DNA from 3 places in the Streptomyces sp. NPDC101152 genome. Region 3 is predicted to be linked to each of the others. Evidence: riboswitches for the same ligand, from Rfam matches in the RefSeq annotation. Region 3 holds a riboswitch; each other region holds the start of a gene.

Region 1 (2,226 bases), on a different contig from region 3:
GCCTCCGCCCGCCGGTAGGCCGCGTCGAACTCCTCGCCCCACAGGTCGACCAGCTCCGGCACGTCGGCGGGGGAGAAGAGGGACCACGGCCCGTCGGCGTCGACCCGGCGCATGAACTCGTCCGGGATCCAGTGCGCGAGGTTGAGGTTGTGCGTGCGGCGGGCGTCCTCACCGGTGTTGTCGCGCAGCTCCAGGAACTCCTCGATGTCCGCGTGCCAGGTCTCCAGGTAGACGGCGGCGGCACCCTTGCGCCGGCCGCCCTGGTTCACGGCCGCCACCGAGGCGTCGAGGGTCTTCAGGAACGGGACGATGCCGTTCGAGAGGCCGTTGGTGCCCCGGATCAGCGAACCCCGGGCGCGGACACGGGAGTAGGCGATGCCGATGCCGCCGGCGTGCTTGGAGAGACGGGCGACCTGGTGGTAGCGGTCGTAGATGGAGTCCAGCTCGTCCTTCGGGGAGTCGAGGAGGTAGCAGGACGACATCTGGGGGTGCCGGGTGCCGGAGTTGAACAGGGTGGGGGAGGAGGGCAGGTAGTCGAGGCGGCTCATCAGGCCGTAGAGGGCGGCGACTTCGTCCAGGGCGCGGATGGTGTTTCCCCCACAGGGGGCACCCCCATCGGCGAGACCGCACGCCACGCGCAGCATGAAGTGCTGGGGTGTCTCGATGACCTTGCGGGTGATCGGATGGCGCAGGAGATAGCGGCTGTGGAGCGTGCGGAGCCCGAAGTAGCCGAAGCGGTCGTCGGCGTGCGGGTCGATCAGCGGGTCGAGGCGGTGGGCGTGCAGCCGTACGAACTCCGCCGTGCGGTCGGCGATGAGCCCCTCGCGGTGGCCGACGGCGACGGACTCCGTGAACGACGTGACGCCCTGCGAGCCGGCCTCGGCGGCGATGCCGAGGGTGAGGAGCCGGGCCGCCAGCCTGCTGTACGCCGGGTCCTCGGAGATGAGGCCGGCCGCCGCCTCCGTGGCCAGCTCGCGCAACTCCGTCTCGTCCGCATGCGCGGACCGGCCGCGCAGGGCGGCGGCGGCGATCCGGCCGGGGTCGGCGTCGGGGAGGTCGGCGGTCAGCTCGGTCAGGGTGCGCAACAGTGCGGCACCGTGGCCGTCGGTCTCCGGCTCGGTCGCTGAAGCCGGGTCGGCTGGCGCGATGGTCACGTGGGGCTCTCCCTCGCTCGGCACGGGGCCTTGCGGGCAGGGGGCAGCACGGACGCGCGCAGCGTCGCGTCCACCGGCCCATTCCACGAGGCCCGGACGTCGGCACCCGGGCCGGGGTGGCCGGGTGCGCTGTCGGCAGGTCCTCGGACTGGGTCGTGCACGGGCGTGCACGAGTTCACCGTTGCGGGACAGTTCCGGATTCGCACCGGATTCCCCTGCGGCGACAGCGAGGTTGAGCATACATGTTGTGTCGTGTTCTGGCGGCACCCCTAGATGTTGTGTTGCCGTGTCTCGGGCACAAAAGAGCGGGCCGCCGAGGGTCGTTCTCTCGGTGGCCCGCTGCGGATTGTGTGTGGCTGGTCGCGCCCACGCGGCGGAGCCGCATATTGATACAGCCTCGCGCCCCTAAAAGCGTTTCAGTGGGCGCTTCCTGCAGTCGCTGGCGGAAGTTCCACCTCCACCCCCGGGTCTCCCGCGTCCGCCGTGTAGTCCTCCGGGCTGGTTTCGTCGATGCCCTCGGGGGCCTTCGCGGCCTTCAGGACGAAGGTGAGGACCACCGTCACCACCACGTTCAGGACGAACGCCGTGAGGCCGATGTAGCCGATCTCGCCGATGCCCGGGATCTCCTTCGACGAGCCGCCGAAGTGGGCCTGGGTCGGGGAGGCCACGCCGTACGCGGCGACCGTGCCGTAGACCATGCCGACCGCCCAGCCGGCGAGCAGTGCCCAGCGGTGGAACCAGCGGGTGAACAGGCCGCCGACCAGGGCGGGGAAGGTCTGCAGGATCCAGATGCCGCCCAGCAGCTGGAAGTTGATCGCGACCGTCTTGTCCATGGTCAGGACGAAGACCAGGGCGCCGACCTTCACCAGGAGCGAGACCAGCTTGGAGACCCTGGTCTCCTGCTCCGGTGTCGCGTCGGGCTTGATGAAGTCCTTGTAGATGTTGCGGGTGAACAGGTTCGCGGCCGCGATGGACATGATCGCCGCCGGCACCAGCGCGCCGATGCCGATCGCCGCGAAGGCGACACCCGCGAACCAGCTCGGGAACATGTCCTCGAAGAGCTGCGGGATCG
Region 2 (2,226 bases), on a different contig from region 3:
ACTCGTCGGCGTCGGCCTCGTCCCGCTCCTCCGACTTCTCCCGCTCCTCCCGCTGCTTCCGCAGCGCGAGTTCCCGGGCCGTCTTTTCGGAGTGCAGCCTCAACTCTGCCTCTGTCCGGAGATCGAACACGAACGCCTCCCTCGATCAACTTGGCTTCCGCAAATTTGCTTTATCAATATATTACCTTAGGGGGGCTCCCGAGTCACGGACTTTCCGCGGCCCGTACCGACCACTTCTGCTCGACCTTCGCCAGCCGCCAGTAGGCCAGCGCGGCCGCCCACACCACCACGAACAGGCCGACGATGACGTAGCCGACGTTGTCCAGGTCGAGGCCGGCGATCCAGCCCGTGACCGAGTCCGTCAGGTCGAACTTGTCGTGCAGGACGCCCACCAACTCGATCGTGCCGATGAAGAAGGCGACGGCGATGGACAGACCGGTGATGGTCAGGTTGTAGAAGACCTTGCGGACCGGGTTGGAGAACGCCCACTGGTAGGCGAAGTTCATGAACGTGCCGTCCAGCGTGTCGAACAGGCTCATCCCGGCCGCGAAGAGCAGCGGCAGGCACAGGATCGCGTACCAGGGCAGGCCCGCCGCCGCGCCGGACCCGGCCATCACCATCAGCGTGACCTCGGTGGCGGTGTCGAAGCCGAGCCCGAAGAGGAAGCCCAGGGGGTACATCTGCCCGGGCCTCGTGATCGACTTGGTGAGGCGGCCGAGGATCCGGTTCATGAACCCCCGGGAATCCAGGTGCCCTTCGAGCTCCGACTCGTCGTACGTCCCCGCCCGCATCGCCTTGAACACCTTCAGGATGCCCATCAGGGCGACGAGGTTGAGGGCGGCGATGACGTAGAGGAACGTGCCCGAGATCGTCGTACCGAGGACGCCGAGCACCTTGTGGGTGGCGGAGTTCTCGTTCATGACCTTGCCGGCGAGTGCCGTGCCGCCCGCGATCATCGCGGCCAGCAGCACGACCACGCTGGAGTGGCCCAGTGCGAACCAGAAGCCCACCGACACCGGCCGTTTGCCGTCGGCCATCAGCTTGCGGGTGGTGTTGTCGATCGCGGCGATGTGGTCGGCGTCGAAGGCGTGCCGCACGCCCAGGGTGTAGGCGGTGATGCCGAGGCCGATGCCGAAGGCCTTGGAGCCGACCTCGTAGTGGCCGGGGACGACGAGGAGGAAGAGGATCCCGAAGGCGGCGACATGGAGGGCGGCGATCACCGCCACCAGCCCAGCGGTCTTGACGGTGTCCTCGCGCCGCCAGCGGAAAGAAGCAGCGTCGGTCATGTTCACGCTCCAGCACCTCGTGGATCACTTCGTGAGATGCCGTGGCCGGTCTCCTGGCTGACGGGTCGCGCGTCGCCGGTCCGCCTTCCCGGCCGCGGTGAAACGGCCAGTGGCTGCCCCTTGCGGGACGTGGACCGGTGACTTCCCGATCACAGTGGCGAGGGCCGCGTCGGCATCGCACCGACTTCCCGAACACCACGGCCCGCCCACCGTAGGGGGATCGGGCCCCTCCTGCATAGCTGCATACCTGTGCAGGTATCGAAGATCACAGAGGTGCCTGCGAGGATGTGCGCATGCATCTCGTCCCGGCCGACCGCGCGGACCGCCGCACCATCGACGGCCACCGGGTGTGCGACGCCATCGCCGCCATCGGTGACGAGGCCCATGTACGTGCTTGGGCCGACCGCTTCTCGCTGCTCGCCGACCCGAAACGGCTCGCCCTGCTGATCGCCCTGCACCGCACCGGCCCGCTGGCCGTCTCCGACCTGGCGATCGCGACCGGCATGAACGACCCCGCCGTCTCACAGGCCTTGCGACTGCTGCGGGCGGCCGGGGTGGTCGCCGGGGAGAAGGAGGGGCGGATCGTGCGCTACCGGGTGGTCGACGAGGACGTACGCCTCCTGCTCAAGCACTGTGCCGCCGACGGGAGCTGACCCGTCGACGGCACCGTCCTTGCTCGTCCTTGCTGTGTCAGCGCACCGTCGGGCTCGGGTTGGCGCCCGCGCCGCCCGTGCCGGGCGAGGACTCGCCGGGCAGCAGCGGCGGCTGGGTGGTGGTGTCCACCGGCGGGGTGAGCACGACCTCGGGCTGGCCCGGGGCCGGGGGCGGCGGGGTCAGGTCCGTGGCGGGCAGCTTCGGCGGGGTCGTCTCCTGGAAGAGGACCTGGTCGAAGTTGACCAACCCGGTCTGCTCCATGACCGTGATGTGGTCGAGCACCGTG
Region 3 (2,226 bases):
GAGGCCGCAGCAGGGCTTCGCCGCCCAGACCAGCGCGGCCACCGCCATCCTGGCCTCCTCGCACCTCGGCTTCTCCCTCTCCACCACGCACGTCGTCTCCGGTTCGGTGATGGGCGCGGGCCTCGGCCGCAAGGGGGGCTTGGTCCGCTGGTCCACGGCGACCCGGATGCTGGTCGCCTGGGTCCTCACACTCCCCGCCGCCGCCCTGGTCGGCGCGGGCGCCGAGTCCGTCACGGACCTCGGCGACTGGGGCACCGCCGTCGTCGCCGTCTTCCTCGTCGCGGCCAGCGCCGCGATCTGGAAGGTCTCGCGCCGCGAGGTCGTCGACGCCTCCAACGTCAACGAGACCGAGGAGCCGGCCGGCGTGGTCACCACGGCGATCGCCGCCGTGACCCCTCCTCCCACGGGCGCGGTGACGGAGGGCCTGACGGCCACGATCGCCGCACCGGTCACCACCACGGAGGCGGCGGCCCCGCCGGCCGCCGTCTGAGCCCCGGGCACCCGGTAACGAAGGAAGCAGCAGCATGAAGATCGACTGGTCGGCCCTGGGCTCCGTCTTCGGTGTCAGCCTCGCGGTCACCGTGGGCCTCGTCACCCTGTTCACCCTCGGCGTCATGGGCCTGTCCCGCCGTGAGCGGGCCGTGGCCCAGGGCAACTCGGCGACCCTCGCGGTCACCGGCGCCTACGTGTGCTTCGCGGCCTGCGCGGCGGCGGTGGCCTACGGAATCAACCTGATCATGTCCAAAAGCTGAGCCCTGACCCGCAGTTGGTGCCGGGACGGTGATCCGTCCCGGCACCACGCGTTTCCGTGACCCCGGCGACCCCTGACGTGTGGGCCTCAGCACACTCTCCCGTCGCAGGTCAACGGCAAGTTGACGGCCCTTCCAACCCCGTGGTGGACTGCCGGAGCCATATACGGCGGCAAGGGAGGAAGCCGGTGCGAGTCCGGCGCGGTCCCGCCACTGTCACCGGGGTAGGTAGCCCCGGGAGCCAGGAACTCCCACCGCCGGTCTCGTCGAACCAGGGCGTGGACACCCTGAGTGAGGACATGTCGTCATGCTCGCCTGCCGTCTGAGGTATCGCACCAGGTCGCTGCCCGCCCCCACGGCCGGCTGAGCCGATGCGTGCCGGTCGCGTCTTCGCGTACGGCGCCGCCGCCGGACTCCTCGGTGACCAGCTCCTCGGCGATCCCCGCCGGGGGCATCCGGTCGCCGCGTTCGGGCGGGCCGCGGGAGCTGTGGAACGGGTGCTGTGGCGGGACCACCGGGGGTGGGGCGCGCTGCACACCGCCGTGTGCGCCGGGGGGGCCGTGGCGCTGGGCGCCGTGGCGCAGAGAGCCGTACGGCCGTCCCGTACCGCCTCCGTCGCGCTGACCGCCGCCGCCACCTGGGCGGTGGTCGGCGGAACCTCGCTCGCGCGTGAGGCGCGGGCCGTCGGGCGAGCCCTGGAGGCGGGGGACGTCGAGGCCGCGCGGGACCGGTTGCCCCATCTGTGCGGGCGGGACCCGCAGGCGCTGGACGCCGACGGGATCGCGCGGGCCGTGGTGGAGTCGGTCGCCGAGAACACGTCGGACGCGGTGGTCGGGGCGCTGGTGTGGGGGGCCGTGGGGGGCGTTCCGGGGCTGCTCGGGTTCCGGGCCGTCAACACGCTGGACGCCATGGTCGGGCACAAGTCCGAACGGTACCGGCGGTACGGGTGGGCCTCGGCGCGGCTGGACGACGTGGCCGGGTGGCCGGGGGCACGGCTGACCGCGGCGCTGGCGACGGTCGCGGGCGGCGACCCGCGCGGGGCCGTACGGGCCTGGCGGGCCGACGCCGGCAAGCACCCGAGCCCCAACGCCGGTCCGGTGGAGGCCTCGTTCGCGGGCGCGCTCGGCGTGCGCCTGGGCGGGACCCTCTCGTACGGCGGGCGGGTCGAACACCGGCCCGTGCTCAACACGGCGGGCCGCGCCGTCGCCGTGCCCGACATCGAGCGGGCCGTACGGCTCTCCCGGCGCGTCGGTCTGCTCGCGCTCGGCGTCAGTGCCGCCGCGCGCCTCCTGGTGAAGGGACGTACGTCATGAGCGGGGGTCTCCTCGTCGCCGGTACCACCTCCGACGCCGGCAAGAGTGTCGTCACCGCCGGGATCTGCCGGTGGCTCGTGCGGCAAGGCGTCAAGGTGGCGCCCTTCAAGGCGCAGAACATGTCGCTCAACTCCTTCGTGACGCGCGAGGGTGCCGAGATAGGG

Evidence for each region. Region 3 has a riboswitch for cobalamin ahead of ACIRVK_RS26765 (cobalamin biosynthesis protein). Riboswitches for the same ligand answer to the same signal wherever they lie in the genome.
Region 1: it holds a riboswitch for cobalamin, as region 3 does, so the genes downstream of both, ACIRVK_RS01440 (ribonucleoside-diphosphate reductase subunit alpha) here and ACIRVK_RS26765 (cobalamin biosynthesis protein) in region 3, are expected to answer to the same signal.
Region 2: it holds a riboswitch for cobalamin, as region 3 does, so the genes downstream of both, ACIRVK_RS16570 (HoxN/HupN/NixA family nickel/cobalt transporter) here and ACIRVK_RS26765 (cobalamin biosynthesis protein) in region 3, are expected to answer to the same signal.

Annotation. Positions count from the first base shown of each region.
Region 1 covers NZ_JBIWPO010000001.1:298,969-301,194, forward strand. Annotated here, with positions in the region: gene ACIRVK_RS01440 (ribonucleoside-diphosphate reductase subunit alpha) at 1-1,154, opposite strand, end outside; cobalamin riboswitch at 1,271-1,411, opposite strand; gene mctP (monocarboxylate uptake permease MctP) at 1,571-2,226, opposite strand, start outside.
Region 2 covers NZ_JBIWPO010000010.1:203,117-205,342, reverse strand. Annotated here, with positions in the region: gene ACIRVK_RS16570 (HoxN/HupN/NixA family nickel/cobalt transporter) at 204-1,286, opposite strand; cobalamin riboswitch at 1,312-1,501, opposite strand; gene ACIRVK_RS16565 (ArsR/SmtB family transcription factor) at 1,580-1,939, shown strand; gene ACIRVK_RS16560 (DUF4142 domain-containing protein) at 1,977-2,226, opposite strand, start outside.
Region 3 covers NZ_JBIWPO010000023.1:64,296-66,521, forward strand. Annotated here, with positions in the region: gene ACIRVK_RS26755 (anion permease) at 1-490, shown strand, start outside; gene ACIRVK_RS26760 (hypothetical protein) at 525-752, shown strand; cobalamin riboswitch at 880-1,020, shown strand; gene ACIRVK_RS26765 (cobalamin biosynthesis protein) at 1,121-2,062, shown strand; gene ACIRVK_RS26770 (cobyric acid synthase) at 2,059-2,226, shown strand, end outside.